Regions from separate parts of the Bradyrhizobium sp. 1(2017) genome, predicted to be linked through region 1. Evidence: riboswitches for the same ligand, from Rfam matches in the RefSeq annotation. Region 1 holds a riboswitch; the other holds the start of a gene.

Region 1 (7,897 bases):
CGGGGCGTGTCGTGTCGAGGTGATAGAGCGCCGGCCCTGCCGCACCGAGATGCGCCGCTGCGGCCGCAATACCGGCTTCATGCGCGGCATAGTCGGCGGCGAGCAAGAGATCCGTTTCCGGCAGGTCCTGTACATGGACGAACGCGTCAGCGGATGCGAGCCGCTGTTCGATGCCGGCGCGATCCGGCTGCAACGCGCCATCCGCCTGGAATGCCCAGGACGATGCCGACAGCCAGGCTTCGCCGGCGGCATCACGCGTCTCGGGTGTGAAGGCATCGGGGATTGCCGACAGGCCGACGCCGTATTGTCCGGGCCGCGGCGCGAACACGCGGGAAGCACGGTGACGATAGGGGTTTTCGTCGCCCTCGTCCTCGCGGCTCGCGAGCGCCTCGGCGGCGGCTTCAAACAATTGCGCCAGGCCGGAAAATACGTCGCGGAACAGGCCGGAAACGCGCAGCGTGACGTCGATGCGGGGGCGGCCGAGCTCGGCCGGCGCGATGATGTCGTAGCCGGTGACGCGCCCGGCGGCGTGATCCCAGCGCGGCGCAAGGCCGGCCAGATGCAGCGCCATCGCGAACTCCTCGCCCGCGGTGCGCATCGTTGCCGAGCCCCAGAGGTCGACGACGAGGCCCTTGGGCCAATCGCCATGATCCTGCAAGTGCCGGCGGAGCAGCTCTTCGGCGAGCCTGATGCCCTGCGCATGCGCCGATGGCGTCGGCACCGCGCGCGGATCGACGGCAAAGAGATTGCGGCCGGTCGGCAGCACGTCCTGCCGCCCGCGATAGGGCGAGCCCGACGGCCCCGGCGCAATGCGCCGGCCTGCGAGCGCGGCGTGCAGCGCATCGCGCTCCGCTTCGCCGCAGGCGCCGCGGCCGAACACGTGCAGGCCATCGCCGAACTGGCTCTCCTTGAGATCGCAGACGAAACGGTCGATTCGCGGGATCGCTTCGGCGGGCGCTGCCGATGCATCGAGGCCAAGATCATTTTCGAGGCCTGCCGCACGCGCCTCGTCGCGGATCGCTGCGATCAAGCGCTGGCGGCGCGCGGGATCAAGTCCGTCGGCGGTCGAATATTCGTCGAGCAGGCGTTCGAGCCGGCGCAACCCCTCCGGCACGACGGACGCCGCAAGCGGCGGCGGCAGGTGGCCGATAGTGACGGCCGAGATACGCCGTTTGGCCTGCGCGGCCTCGCCGGGATCGTTAACGATGAAGGGATAGATGACGGGGAGATCGCCGATCAGGGCCTCCGGCCAGCAGCCCGACGACAGCGCCACGGATTTGCCGGGCAGCCATTCCAGCGTGCCATGCGCCCCCATGTGCACGACGGCATCGCTGCCTTGCTCTCGGAGCCACAGATAGAACGCGACATAGGAGTGGCGCGGCGTGCGCGCGAGATCGTGATAGTCGGTATCGCGCGCGGACGTATCGCCGCGCTCGGGCTGGACCGCGACGATCGACTTGCCGCACGCGACAGCGGCGAAGTGGAACGCGCCGTCGCGGCAGCTCGGATCATTCTCCGGCGCGCCCCAGGCCTGCGCGAGATCGTCCTGCAGGGATTGCGGCAGGCGCGAAAGCGCTGCGCGATAATCGGCCACGCTCCAGGTCAAACACTGCTTCAGCAGCGCTTCGCCGAGCGCATCGACCGGCGCAACATCGAAGCCGGCCTCCGCGAGATCGGACGCCAAGGCTTCTACCGACGCCAGCGCATCGAGCCCCACCGCATGCGCGATCTGGTGCGGCCGGCCCGGATAATTCGGGAGCACGAGCGCCAGTCGCTTTTCGCTGGCCGGCGTCTCCGCAAGACGGCGCCAGGCCGCCACGCGCGCGGCAACGGCGCTCACGCGCTCCTCATCGGGCCTGTGCGCCAGATGCGAGAACTGCAGCTCGGGATCGCGCTCCGCAGCGGATTTGAAGCTCACAACGCCCGCGAACAGGCGGCCATCGACCTCGGGCAGCACCACATGCATCGCGAGATCACCGGGCGACAGGCCGCGCAGCGACTCCGCCCAATCCTCGCGCCGCGCCGTCGAGAGCGCGACCTGGAACACCGGACAGGACGCGGCATCGAACGGCGTCGTGCCGTCATCGCCCAGGCCCGAGAACGCGGTCGCGTTGACGATCGCCGCCGCAGGATTTTGCGCAAGATGCGCGCGCAGCCAATCGGCAACGCCCGGAGCCTTCAGCGAGGTGACGAACACGCCATAGGCGTCAAATCCCTTCTCGAGCAGCGCGGCGATCAGGGCATCGATCGGGCCGGTGTCGGCAGCGGTGAGATAGGAACGATAGAACGTCACCAGCGCGCGCGGTTTCCCCTCGCCGCCCACCGGCGCAGCAATGACACTGCGCGCCGGATCATAAAATCCCATCTCGGGCACGATCATTTCACCGACGACCGGCCCCGCATAGAGACCCGAGGCCAGCGCGAGCTGCGCAATCGCCGCCTGCGCGGCGACCGGACCGCCGGTGTCGCAGAGCACCTTGAGCCGGCGCAGTGTCGAGACCGGCAAGGTCGAATACGCATCGAGCCGCGTGTCATCGCGGCCGTCCGCCGGCAACACGGCCAGCACGATGTTGCGATCCTTCGCAAGTTGCTGCAGGGCCGCGAGCCCGTACGCCCAGTAGGACTCACCGCCGATCAGCCGCACCAGAATGCCGCGCGCCTGCGACAGCGTGCGCTCGATATAGGTGTCGACCGAGAGCGGATGACGGAGCTCTGCGAGGTTGGCGAGCCGCAGCGACGGCAGGCCGCGCCGGCCGCGCCGCCAGCCGGCCGCGAACGCGGCAAGGTCGGAATCCGAATACGAGAGCACCACGAGATCGGCCGGGTCCTGGCCGATGTCTCTTGGCGTCGCGGTCTCCTCGAGACCGCGGCTCTCGCGGAAGACGACGTGCATCAGACACCGAGTCCCGCTTTGATCGCGCCCTCGTCGATATCGCCGTGCTCGCCGATCACGACGAGCTTCGACTGCCTGACACCTGCGCCCCAGGGCTTGTCGAACTGATGGCGCACACGCTCGCCGACCGCCTGCAGCAACAGGCGCATCGGCTTGCCTGCGACGGCAATATAGCCCTTGGCCCGCAGCACGTTCTGCTCGCGCGCCAGCTTCTGGACCGATGCGACCAGCGCGTCGATGTCGGCCACTTCGGGCAGGTCGATCACGACCGAGGCGAAATCGTCGTGCTCGTGCTCCTCCTCGCCGTCATGATGGGAGGGACGCGCCGCGAGATCGTTCTCCGCGGCAGCACCGAGACCGAGGATGACGCGCGCATCGACCGCACCGTCAGTGACGGGCAGCATCGGCACTCGGCGCGGCATCTCGGCGGTGATCGCGGCCTTGGCCGCTTCGATTCCCGCCGTGCCCGCAAGATCGGCCTTGGTCAGCAGCACGATGTCGGCGCAGGCGATCTGGTCCTCGAACACTTCGGACAGAGGCGTCTCGTGATCGAGGTTCTCGTCCGCCGCGCGCTGCGCTTCCACCGCGGCGGGATCGGGCGCGAAGCGGCCGGCCGCGACGGCTTCGGCATCGGCCAGCGCGATCACGCCGTCGACGGTGATGCGCGAACGGATCTCTGGCCAGTCGAACGCCTTCAGGAGCGGTTTTGGCAACGCCAGGCCCGAGGTCTCGATCAGGATATGATCGGGCCGCACCGGGCGCGCCAGGAGCTGCTCCATGGTCGGAATGAAATCGTCGGCGACCGTGCAGCAGATGCAGCCATTGGCGAGCTCGACGATGTTCTCCTCCGGACAATTGGCGTCGGCGCAGGACTTCAGGATCTCGCCATCGACCCCCTCGCTGCCGAACTCGTTGACGAGCACGGCGAGCTTCTTGCCGCCCGGATTGGCGAGCAGATGCTGGATCAGCGTCGTCTTGCCGGAGCCGAGGAAACCGGTGACCACCGTGACGGGGACTTTTGCGAGCGAGTTCATTCGGCGGCCTCCGGCACGACGGCAATGGGGGGAATGCGGGCAAGCGATTGCTTGCGGAAGATTTCCGGGCGGCTGCGCCAGGGCACGAGGCCATCGGGTGCGGCCGCGTAGGCCGCCGCGCCCGCGACGACATCATGCGCATTCGCATCCGACAGGCGGCCGTAGACATAGGACCAGCGGCCGGGCGCGCTGAGCGCGACCGAACAGCCCTGGCTGCAGGCCGACAGACATTCGACGGGAACCACTTGGACGCCGTCGGGCACGCCGGCGTCGAGGATCGCACCATGCAAGCGCTTGCCGGGCGTCGTCTCGCCCTCGCCAAGCGTCTGGCCGGCGCGGCAGGTAATGCAGACGTGAAGTGTGACCGTCATCGCCCCTTCCAGAATAAACAGCGGGAAGCGAAGAGGCGCACGGACCGTTTTTTGGAGGCCCGTTTCCCCGTCGCGGAACACCCCGTCCGCCGGTCCAAAATCGTCCGCGCTGGCAGGTCTCCCGGCTTGCGGAGCAGGGTTTTGCCCTTCGATCCCCACCTTCCCGATTCCCTTTTGGGAGTCAGTGGCTTCGGGCATCTCTCCGGTCACGGTCGCGGGGGCGGCTGCATTTTGGACCCAAATCTTGCCGATTCGGACCCTATCGCATTCCCTCTTCGCCTGTCATAGGACAGGAACCAACGCCGGCCCACCATTTGCCGCCGGCCGCCACTTGTCAAGCCGAAGGACCGGGACCGATGACACCTGAACCGGAGACCCAAACGGGCGAGGAAAGCGACGCCCGCCACACCCAAAAAATGGCGAAGAAGAAGGCCGCGCGCGACAAGATCATGGCGACCAAGAGCGGCGAAAAAGGCCTCATCATCGTCCACACGGGCGCCGGCAAGGGCAAGTCCTCCTCGGCCTTCGGCATGATCGTTCGCTGTGTCGCCCATGGCTTTCCCTGCGCGGTCGTGCAGTTCATCAAGGGCGCCTGGGATACCGGCGAGCGGCGCCTGCTCACCGGCCATTTCGGCGACCTCTGCCAGTTCCACGCCATGGGCGAAGGCTTCACCTGGGAGACGCAGGACCGCGCGCGCGACATCGCCGCCGCCCGCGCCGGCTGGGAGAAGGCCAAGGAGCTGATCCGCGATTCGAGCCTGCGCATGGTCGTGCTCGACGAGATCAACATCGCACTGCGCTACGACTATCTCGACATCGCCGAAGTGGTCGAATTCCTGACGACGCAGAAGCCTGAGATGACGCATGTCGTCCTCACCGGGCGCAACGCCAAGGACGAGCTGATCGAGATCGCCGATCTCGTCACCGAGATGACGCTGGTGAAGCATCCCTTCCGCTCCGGCATCAAGGGGCAGGCGGGCGTCGAGTTCTGACGGCACCAAGTTTCTGAAAACACCATGGCGCGCGCATTGATGATCCAGGGGGCCGGCTCGGACGTGGGCAAGTCGCTCATCGTCGCCGGTCTCGCGCGCGCTTTCACGCGGCGCGGCCTGCCCGTGCTCCCGTTCAAGCCGCAGAACATGTCGAACAACGCGGCTGTCACCGTCGATGGCGGCGAGATCGGCCGCGCCCAGGCGCTGCAGGCGCTCGCCGCCGGCGTCGAGCCGCACACCGACATGAACCCGGTGCTGCTCAAACCCGAGACAGATGTCGGCGCGCAGGTTGTCGTGCATGGAAAGCGCATCGCCACCGCGCGGGCGCGCGACTATGCGGCGATGAAGCCGTCACTGATGGGCGCGGTGCTGGAAAGTTTCGAGCGCCTGAAGGCGCGCGCCGATCTCGTGCTGGTCGAGGGCGCCGGCAGTCCGGCCGAGGTGAATTTGCGCAAGGCCGACATCGCCAATATGGGCTTCGCGCGCAAGGCGGACGTTCCGGTCGTGCTGGTCGGCGACATCGACCGCGGCGGCGTCATTGCCCAGCTCGTCGGCATCAAGACGGTGATCGATCCTGACGATGCCGCGATGATCCAGGGTTTTGTCATCAACAAGTTTCGCGGCGATCCCACGCTGTTCGACGACGGCTACAGGCTGATCGCGCAGAAGACCGAATGGCGCGGCCTGGGCGTCTTGCCCTGGTTCGCACGCGCCGGCGAGCTGCCGGCCGAGGATGCGCTGGGCCTGAGCGACGCGCGCAAGCCGGGCCAGTGCAAGATCGCCTGCCTTGCGCTGTCGCGGATCGCCAATTTCGACGATCTCGATCCGCTCAAGCTCGAGGCCGGCGTCGATCTCGTCATGGTGCGTCCGGGCGATGCCATTCCCGGCGACGTGCGCCTCGTCATCATCCCCGGCTCCAAATCCACCCGCGGCGACCTCGCCTTCCTGCGCGCGCAGGGCTGGGACATCGACCTCATCGCGCATCACCGCAGGGGCGGCCATGTGCTCGGCCTCTGCGGCGGCTATCAGATGCTCGGGCGCAGCGTCGCCGACCCCGATGGGATCGAGGGCCCTGCGGGCGACACGCCGGGCCTCGGGCTGCTGGATGTGACAACGGTGATGAGCCCGCAGAAGACGCTGACGCGCGTTGCGGCCGTGCATGCAGCGACCGGGCAACCTATCCAGGCCTACGAAATCCACATCGGCCGCACCAATGGGCCGGATCGCGCGCGGCCATTTGCGACCGTGGATGGCGAGCCGGAAGGCGCGATCTCGGGCGACGGGCGCGTGCAGGGCAGCTATTTGCACGGCGTATTCACGTCGGATGATTTCCGCAAGGCGTTCTTGGCCAAGCTCGACATCCCCGCAGGCGACGAGCCCTATCATGCCAGGGTCGAGAGTGCGCTCGACGCCCTCGCCGATCACATCGAAAAGCATCTCGACGTTGACGGTCTGCTCGCGCTAGCGCGCTAGGGCTTCGGCAAGGCGAATCCATTCGGATTCGCTGCCGGGAAGGCCGAGGCGTAGCCATGTCGGTTCTCGCCCGAACACGCGCGACCAGATTTGACCACGCGCGAGCTTCTCCTGCGCGGCAAGTGCATCCGGAGTTTCGTAGAGACGGAACAGCGGCGCGCCACCAACGAGCGTCCATCCCTGACCGCACGCCATCTCATCGAGACGTACACAATCGCGAACAAGCCGCGCGGATGTGGTCTCGGCCCAGGCATCATCGCGCAAGGCGCGACAGCCGATTTCGATTGCCGCGCCCGACACCGGCCATGGACCCGACATCGCCGCGAGCTTGCCGACGTCGGCCGCATTTCCGATCGCGAAGCCAAGGCGAAGGCCGGCAAGACCGTAAAACTTTCCGAATGAGCGCAGCACCAGCAGCCCCGGCCGATCCGCTTCGGACGCAAGCGACAGCTGCGGAACCGCATCGGCGAAGCTCTCGTCGATGACGAGACGGTTAACACGCGGCAAAAGCGCAAGCAGATCCTCCGGCGTAAACGTCCGGCCATCGGGATTGTTGGGATTGACGACGATCGCCAGGTCCGCGCCCGCCAGCGCGTCCAGCCCGGAGACCTCCTGGACGTCCCAGCCCGCGGCCGACAGCACCCCCGCATATTCATTGTAGGTCGGTGCGAGGATGCGCACGCGGCCGGGCGCCGCCAGTTGCGGCAGCAATTGAATGGCAGCCTGCGCACCTCCCATCGCGACGATCGGCGCGCTCGTGCGGTAGGCGTGCCGCGCGGCCTGATGCAGCGCCTCGATCTCGGCGCGCGACGGCAACGCGCTCCAAGCGCGGCCGTTCACCTCGCCGACCGTGTAGGGCAGCCGGTTGATCCCCGTCGAGAGGTCGATCCAGTCCTCAGCGCGTCCGCCAAACCGCTGCTGGGCCAGATCGAGATTTCCACCGTGCTCGCGCATGCCCCGTTGTTTCACGCGAAGGCCAGGATCGCAAGCAGGCCGGCGAGCAGCAGCATGGCGCGGCGATACACGGCCAGGCCCTCGTCGATATCAGCAGCGAGCGGCTCGCGCCCGCCTTCGTTGAGCCAGGGCTCGTTGGTGACGCTGCCGTGATAGATGCGGGGGCCGCTGAGCCGCACG
Region 2 (7,897 bases), 1.4 Mb from region 1:
ATCGCTTGCGGGTGAATGCGCAGTTGATTGATGCCGAAACCAGCAACCACCTTTGGGCCGAGCGCTTCGACAAGCCCATTGCCGACCTCTTCGAAATGCAGGATGAAATCGTATCGAGGCTCGCCAACGCGCTCGATGCAGAACTTATTGCCGCCGAGGCCCGCCGAGGGGAGTGTTCACTGCGTCCAGACGCGATGGACTTGGTGTTCCAAGGCAGCAGCTGGTTCAACAAGGGGCAGACACCCGATTGCCTGATACGTGCACGCGGCTTTTTCGAGAAGGCCCTCGTGCTCGATCCCGGAAATATCGAGGCCATGGTCGGTTTGGCACGGGTCAATACCTCACTAGGGGCTTCCTTTATGACCGATGACTACTCAGCGCGGCTTGCTGCGGCGGAGACAACCATAATGAGGGTGCTATCCCTCGCACCAAACCACGCTTTGGCTCACGTGACTTTGGGCAACACGCAAATATTCACGAAACGCGGAGCCCAAGGCATCGCGGAGTGCCAGCAGGCTTTGGCGCTGGATCGCAATTTGGCCCGCGCTCATGCTCTCATCGGCCTTGCCAAGTTCTTCCTCGGTCGAGGCGCAGAAACGGAAACTCACATCAACGAGGCTTTCCGCCTTTCCCCGCGCGATACCTATACCGCTCGTTGGATGGCCTATGTCGGTCTTGCCAAGGCGCAGCTCGGTGCAGATGACGAAGCGGTCATCTGGATGCGTCGGGGCCTCGACGCAAATCGAAACCATTCGTTCGCGCATTTCCCTCTCGGAGCAGCGCTTGCGTGGATTGGCGAACTCGACCAGGCGCGCGCCACGGTACAAGCGGGACTGGCGCTCGATCCGAGCTTCACCATCTGTCGGTTTCGCGCTCACGTACCGAGCGACAATCCGGTTTTTCTTGCTGTCCACGAACGCCTCGTTGAGGGAATGCGGCTGGCCGGCGTGCCGGAAGGGTAGCGTTCATCATGTCAGACCCTACGGAAGTCAGCCGACGCCTCGTGGCCGGCCGGATTTTTTGCTTGAAGCCGTAACGGGCGCACGAGAGCAAGCTTGTCGCACAGCCCCGGCGCAGCCGCTCCCTTACGCCATCGTGCCGTCGATCGAGCGGCGGATCACCCGCTGCACTTCCGCATTCGACAGAAACAGATCGTGGTTGATGATGCCCCAGCCTTCTTGCGAGGCATCGACCACGCGCACGCCGAGTCGCGCGATGACGGCCTTCTCGGCGGCGCCGACCCTGGTCATTCCACCTGCGATTTGTCCGGACAGCGCGAGGGCGCGATCGTTCGTCGAAGCAATCACGACGATCTTGCCGGCAAGCGGGCCGATGCGGTGGATCGCCGACGTGAACACGTCCATGTCGATGTCGGGCGAGGCAAACACGACCGCGCCAATCTTGCTCGTCACGGTGTCGCCGTATCGTGCATGGAGCTGACGCAGGCTTTCGAGCGTCAGCATGGTTCCCATGCTGTGCGCGACGATATGTACGCGGCCGGCGCTTGGCGCCGACACGAGCGCGGAGAGCACGCGTTCGAAATCGTCGCGAGACCACATCGCGCTGTCGCGGTCGTAGGCATAGTCGAACAATCCGGCCTTGGATGGCCAGGAGAACGCCATGGTCCGGCCGCGGAACTTTATCCCATCGGAGAGGTGGGCAGCATCCAGCACCGCCGTCTCGAATGTCTGCTTGAAGCCGTGCACATAGATCAGCACGTCTCCGCTGCCGGCCTGCGCAGCGAGATCGCCAGCGTCGGCCGACACCGGTTCCACCCGATCGAGGCGCCAATCGCCGAGCCCAACCGAGGCGAGAGAAAGACGGCTCTCGTCCGGCGCCACGAGTTTCGCCCGCGCGACCGTCATGGTGGTCGCGCGCTCTGGTCCAAACCAGGGTTTGGCACGGGCGCCGCTGACGGGCTTGCGCGTGGTGGTGACGAGCACTGTGGGTTCAACGGAGAGGGACGAGGCGTCATAGCGTGCACCGGTCGCACCCAGGCCGGCGCATCCGCCGAGTGCGAGGGCACTCCCGGCCGACGCAAATCCACCGAGGAAAGCGCGGCGCGAAATGGAATGACCGGAGTCGCGTTGCTGAAGACGTCGGACGATCACACGGAACCCTTGGGAACTTTGCCCACCGTAAGCCGCCCCGTCTAGCTCCCTGAATGACAATGGAGGCGAGAAGACGGCGAAGCCCCCTTCGTGATCACGTCGCGGCGTTCGCCTGCGTCCGGAACCCGCGCCGAAACCCGTAGAACTTGGCCTTGCGGGTTTGCCTCAACGACGCAGATAGCGCCAGCCGACAACGACACCGCTCACCGAGACAATGGTCCCAAGGATCGACAGCAGCCACACCACGATGTCCCAGGCCGGGCGATACATCAGCAGCAACCGGAAATCGAAACTGTGCAGGGCGTTGAACAGCCAGCGATACGTGCGCCGGCTGCTGTCCACGCGGCCAATGATGTCACCCGTGACTGGGCTGATGTGAAACCATGTTTTCGCGTCATCATCGAACACTGCACGCAGTACCGGCAATTCGCGGTCGTGATGATGTGCATACCAATAGGAATCGTATTCCCCGAGGACGAGCCGCTCCGCGAGGCGAGCTTGCGGCAGCAATTTTGTTGCGGCGGTCCAAAGCCGATCCTGCGGGAGCGTCGTGATTTGGCCCGACGTCACCTCCAGCGGCGTCTGCGTGCCGTCACGCGATGCGGCGATCATCATCGGGCTGCCATCAAGCCAGACGAAGCGCGCTTCGACGACGCCCGATTGCGGCGTCGGCAGCGTCGTCGCAATCGTCGGCGCATCATGGCCGGCATAGCGCTGCATCACCTCGCGCGTCGCGTTGCGGCTTGCGAAATACTCGCCGGGATTGAGCGAAAGCCAACCGGAGAACGTCCAGGTCAGCACGAAGATGCCGGCGATCAGGCCGGTGACGTGGTGCCAAGCCATCCAGCCGCGATAGGGCGTGATCCTGCCGCTCGCATAGCGACGCTTTAGCCGCACGCGAAGGATGCCGATCCAGATGCCTGTGACGCCGATGATCAGGCAGATACCGGAGATCCAAAGTACGACGAGCCGCCACAACGGCCCGTCCTTGCGCAAAACGGTCGGATAGATCCAGTGCGGGATCGAGCCGAGCCAGTTCCAGACGCGCTCGGTGCGGTTGGTGTCGAGCGCGATCTCGCCGGAGCGTGAGGAGACATAGAGCTTGGTACCGTCGTTGTCGCCCAGCCCAATGAGATAAAGCGGTCGCAGCGGATCGTACCGGGCCGTAACGCTCCATTGGTCGCGATCGATAATGTCTTCGAGTTGCGGTGTTCTGCTCGCGGGATGATGTTGCGCGACTGCGAGCGCCTGCTGTTCGGAAACACCCGTGATGACGCGGCCATCGGCTGCGGAGATGGCTTGCCGCTTGCCGTCCCAGCCGGTCATCCGATACACCGGCTCGTCGGCCAGCATGGAAAGCCGGAGATCGCGCGGATAGCGCGTGGCGCCTGCCGCCTTCATCGCGTCGTCCGGCGAGAGCCTCACCTTCTCCCATTGAATAGCAGGAAGTGCTGCCAGCCTTTCCTTGTCGGAGAGGCCGGGAAAAGCGACATACATCATCACCACGCCGGAAATGAACCACATGGCGAAGAACAGGCAGGTGACGATGCCGACCCAGCGGTGGCCGATGTACAGCCATCGCCGGAGTGCGCGTTTCAGCGCGCGTGCCACGCTCAGAACTTCACGTTGACGGCGAGCTGCGCCGTGCGTGGCATGCCGAGCAGCCACTGAGTGGTGCCGCCCGACGTCGTGTAGACCTCATCGAAAAGGTTGTAGACGCGGAACGACACGGTGGTGTTGGGATCGGGCCTCCATTGCACACCGGCATTGACGATGTTGTAGGCCGGGCGTGTCACCGTGTTCGCATTGTCCGCGTAGGTTTTGCCGACGATCTGGACGCCCGCGTTGGCCGACCAGTTCGGGGCGAAGGCCCAGGTCGCCCAGATATTGGAGACGTGCTGCGGCACATTGACGGGTACGTTGCCGGCATAGTTCACGCTGCCGCCGCCGACCGCCTGCACGAAGTCGTCATACTTCGCGCGCAGCAAGGCTGTATTGGCGTCGATACGCCAGCCGTAATCGAGCAGGAAACCCACTGATGCTTCGACACCGCGTGACGATTGCTGGCCGACCTGGACGGTCAACGACGGAATGTTGGGATCGCGCGCCAGCAGGTTGTTCTTCACGATCTCGTAGCCGGCCAAGGTCCATTCGCCGCGGCCGCCCCAGAATGATTGCTTGACGCCGATCTCGATCTGTCTGCCGGTGGCGAGGTCGAAGTTCTTGTTTGCGGAGGACAGGGAGATCAGCCCTCCGACCGGATCGACCGCGGTGGCATACTGGCCATAGAAAGCGAGATCCCTGACCGGTGTGTAGACCGCACCTGCGCGCCAGGTTGTCGAGGAGAACGACTTCTCGAAGCTGTTGGCGGGCGAAACATAGTCGGTGCGCGTGATCGTCGGTTCGTCCTGACGTATGCCGGCAATCAAGGACAGTTGCTCGGTGACCGACAGCCTGTTCTCGGCAAACAGCGCGTATTGATTGGTCACGCTGCCGTAGCCGGGAACCGTGGCGTTCGGGCTGTTGAATGCGCCTGGGATGAAATTGAACGGATTGACGGACGACGAGCCCCCATAGGGCGAATTGTTGGTGTGGGCAAAGTTGATGCTGTTGACGTCGAAGCCTGCAAGGAACTCATTGGCCATGCCAAGGACATGCCCGCGGAATTTCGCGTCCATGCGATTGCCGACCTGCTGCTGATCGTGAAAAATCTCGATGTAGCTGGTTCGGTTGACCAGGCCGGTGGCAGGAATATAGGCGTAGCTTTCGACGTCCTTCCAGTGCCGCTTGGAGTTCAAATAGTAAAGCGTGTTCTGAATCGAAATTCCATCGGCGACCTGCCAATCGGTCTTCACCTGGTTCCAGCTATCCTGATAGCGGATGTGGCTGTCGCTGACGTTGTAGTTCTTGAAGCGTAGAGATTCATCGAGCCTGCCGTTGATCAGCGGCGTGCCGAAGTAGCGGGACGGGTTGCGGTCACCATAGTCCGTGGACAGCGTCCACGTGACGTCTTCGTTCTGCCTGACCTGAACCACGGCATGAAGCGCGACATTCGAGGTGTCGTCACGATCGACCCAGCCGTCGGACATGTTGCCGGAGGCGGTGATGCGGTATGCGACGTCCTTGCTGACCGGACCGCCGCTGTCTACAGCAATGCGTCGCGTCATGTTCGTGTCCAGCGAGACCTCGGCCTGGTTGCGAGGGACCCACAATGGCAGTTTCGAAACGATGTTGATGGCGCCGCCCACCGCGCCCGCGCCATACATCACCGACGCAGGACCGTGTAGCACCTCAATGCGCTCGGTCGACCACGTGTCGAACGGAAAGGTCACCGTACCGGCGCCGATATAGAGCTGGGTGCCGTCATACAGCGTCATCACGGAGCCGAGACCGGTGAAGCCGCGGGTATTGAAAGAGACGCCGCCATTGCCCGGCGCCGGGCTCGCGGTGAAGCCGGTGGCATTTTGCGTGACCGCGTCGAGAATGTTCTGCTGGCCACGTTCGGAGATGGTCTCGGCGGAGATCACCTCGACACTGGCCGGAGTCTGCAGCCGCGTCAGGCCGAGCCGGCTGCCGGCCGTGCTCGCGCCGGTGAGGTTGAGCGTCGGTGCGGCGAAGACAGGACCAGTCGGCGCGGCAACTTGTGTATTGGTAGTCACGTTGCGCTGCTGGCGCGACCGCGCGGCGCGGGCGGCAGCAGAGCTGCGTTGGGTGCTGCGGGCATTCGGCGGCCTCGCCGGTGGCTGCACCACCACGGGGGCGAGCGTCTGGACCGGCGTTTGGGACTGTGCCCAGCCGTCGGTCGATAACACGAGGCAGGAGAATGCAACTGAACGGAGCAACGCGCGGCGGCGCCGTGGCGCGAAGATTATACGGGAGATCATCAATAGGCTCGCGATAACGTGGCACGTCACCGCGAACGCAGTCTGGCCGCTTCCTCAGGAGGAAGACAACTCAACACCCACCAGGACACCCCGCCCAATGTGCTCGCGTGTGACCACGACTGACGGCAGGTCTCCTGGCTCGCGGGTCGTTGCCTGTCGCCGCCTTCCCAGGCCCGCAGGCCCAGTGGCATTTGGCGAAGGCTCACCGCTTACAGTTGCGGGGGCAGCCACGGCGTTGGGGGATCCCCGCACCGTATTCCCTATTGATCTCCCGAAGGAGAACCGTCGCAGTCACCCTAGTTTTATTTGCAAAGCGCTGTCAACTGGCTCTCCCGAGACAGTTCAGCGCCTCGCACCGTCATCGGCGATGCGGGGATCCTCCACCGCACGTCGGCGAAACACCCCAATCCTGTGTCAAGCCTTTTCGTTGAAAATATTCCACTTTACCGAAATTCGGATTTATCGTATGTGTTGCCCATCCCAGACCACCAAAGGGGCGGTCGTACGTCGTCACGAACGCGGGCTGGGATTGCGGTGGACGCGGGCGGCGCTAAGGCGGGTCAGTTGCGTGCAGGGCGAGATGAACCTCGTGAGCATGGCACGTCCCGCGAAGACGGACGGCGCCCGTGCCCTGCGAAGCCTCTTGGCAAAGCAGGGTCGTCCGCGTACGGCGAAACCGTGTGGTCCTGGCCGTCGTTGCTACGGTCAAGCCCTGGCGAAGGCGTCATCGCGTCAACCGGCGCGCTGCCGTGCATTTCGTTGGGGTGAGGGAGGCCAGAAGGAACTCGGCTCCCGGGAGAGCGCGGCATAGGCCGTCAAACCATCGCGCAGGGAAGGCCTGGTCTTGGCTGCCCTGTGTCTCCCCTGTGCACTGCGCGTGCATTCGTTCAGCGCAGGGGTCTTATGGGTGCCAGCCGGTGCCCGGTCTTCCCTGCGCCCTTTTTTTCGAGAGGGTGTGAAGAGCACAGCTCGGGCAGAACATGCCGCGAGAACGCGTTCGCGTTTGTGATCTGCCTGCCAAATGATCTTCCGTACGAGCATGATGCATCGGCCTCGGCGGAGGTGGTCGTTCCCTTCAGAATCTGCCTTGATACGAATTCAGCGCGGAGGATAGTTGAATGAGCGGTTTGGTGATCTCTGGCGGCCGGGTGGTGGATCCCGCCAGCGGGATGGATGCCATCGGCGACGTGGCGGTGGTGGACGGCAAGATCGCGGCGGTCGGCTCCTCGCTCGGCGGCGCGGAGCGGGTGATCGACGCCACCGGCCTCGTGGTCGCGCCCGGCTTCATCGATCTGCACGCGCATGGCCAGTCGGTCCCGGCCGACCGCATGCAGGCGTTCGACGGCGTCACGACCACGCTCGATCTCGAGGCCGGGGTGCTGCCGGTCGCGTCCTGGTATGAGCGCCAGGCGCGGAAGGGCCGCGTGCTGAACTACGGCGCTGCCGCCAATTGGGCGTTTGCGCGCATCGGCGCAATGACGGGCTCCAATGCGGAGAGCTCGCTGGAGGCATTCGGCAATGCCATGCGCGACCGCCGCTGGATCGAGAACGTCGCGACCGATGCGGAGGTCGCCGGCATTCTCGAGCGCCTGTCACGCGGCCTCAACGAAGGCGGCATCGGGATCGGCATCTTGAACGCCTACGCGCCCGGCGCCGGCGTGCAGGAGCTGACCGCGGTCTGCCAGCTCGCCGCGAAGCAGGACGTGCCGACCTTCACCCACGTCGCCTTCATGTCGCGCATCGATCCCGAAAGCGCGGCGGAAGCCTATATCCGCCTGATCGGTTATGCCGGCGCCACCGGCGCACACATGCACATCTGCCATTTCAATTCGTCGAGCAAGACCGACGTGGAGCGTTGCCGCGTGCTGATCGCGAAGGCGCAGGCGCAGGGCCTGCCCATCA

The links. A riboswitch is a leader RNA that binds a small molecule or an ion and turns the genes downstream of it on or off. The one in region 1 is predicted to bind cobalamin.
Region 2: another riboswitch for cobalamin. It lies ahead of HAP40_RS07955 (TonB-dependent receptor); the one in region 1 lies ahead of HAP40_RS14135 (DUF1636 family protein).

Annotation. Positions count from the first base shown of each region.
Region 1 covers NZ_CP050022.2:3,014,351-3,022,247, reverse strand. The annotation lists gene cobN (cobaltochelatase subunit CobN) at 1-2,893, opposite strand, end outside; gene cobW (cobalamin biosynthesis protein CobW) at 2,893-3,927, opposite strand; gene HAP40_RS14135 (DUF1636 family protein) at 3,924-4,298, opposite strand; cobalamin riboswitch at 4,393-4,614, opposite strand; gene cobO (cob(I)yrinic acid a,c-diamide adenosyltransferase) at 4,655-5,290, shown strand; gene HAP40_RS14125 (cobyric acid synthase) at 5,315-6,763, shown strand; gene cobD (threonine-phosphate decarboxylase CobD) at 6,752-7,717, opposite strand; gene cbiB (adenosylcobinamide-phosphate synthase CbiB) at 7,729-7,897, opposite strand, start outside.
Region 2 covers NZ_CP050022.2:1,644,183-1,652,079, forward strand. The annotation lists gene HAP40_RS07940 (adenylate/guanylate cyclase domain-containing protein) at 1-962, shown strand, start outside; gene HAP40_RS07945 (alpha/beta hydrolase) at 1,086-2,111, opposite strand; gene HAP40_RS07950 (PepSY domain-containing protein) at 2,277-3,722, opposite strand; gene HAP40_RS07955 (TonB-dependent receptor) at 3,725-5,995, opposite strand; cobalamin riboswitch at 6,103-6,297, opposite strand; gene HAP40_RS07960 (amidohydrolase family protein) at 7,114-7,897, shown strand, end outside.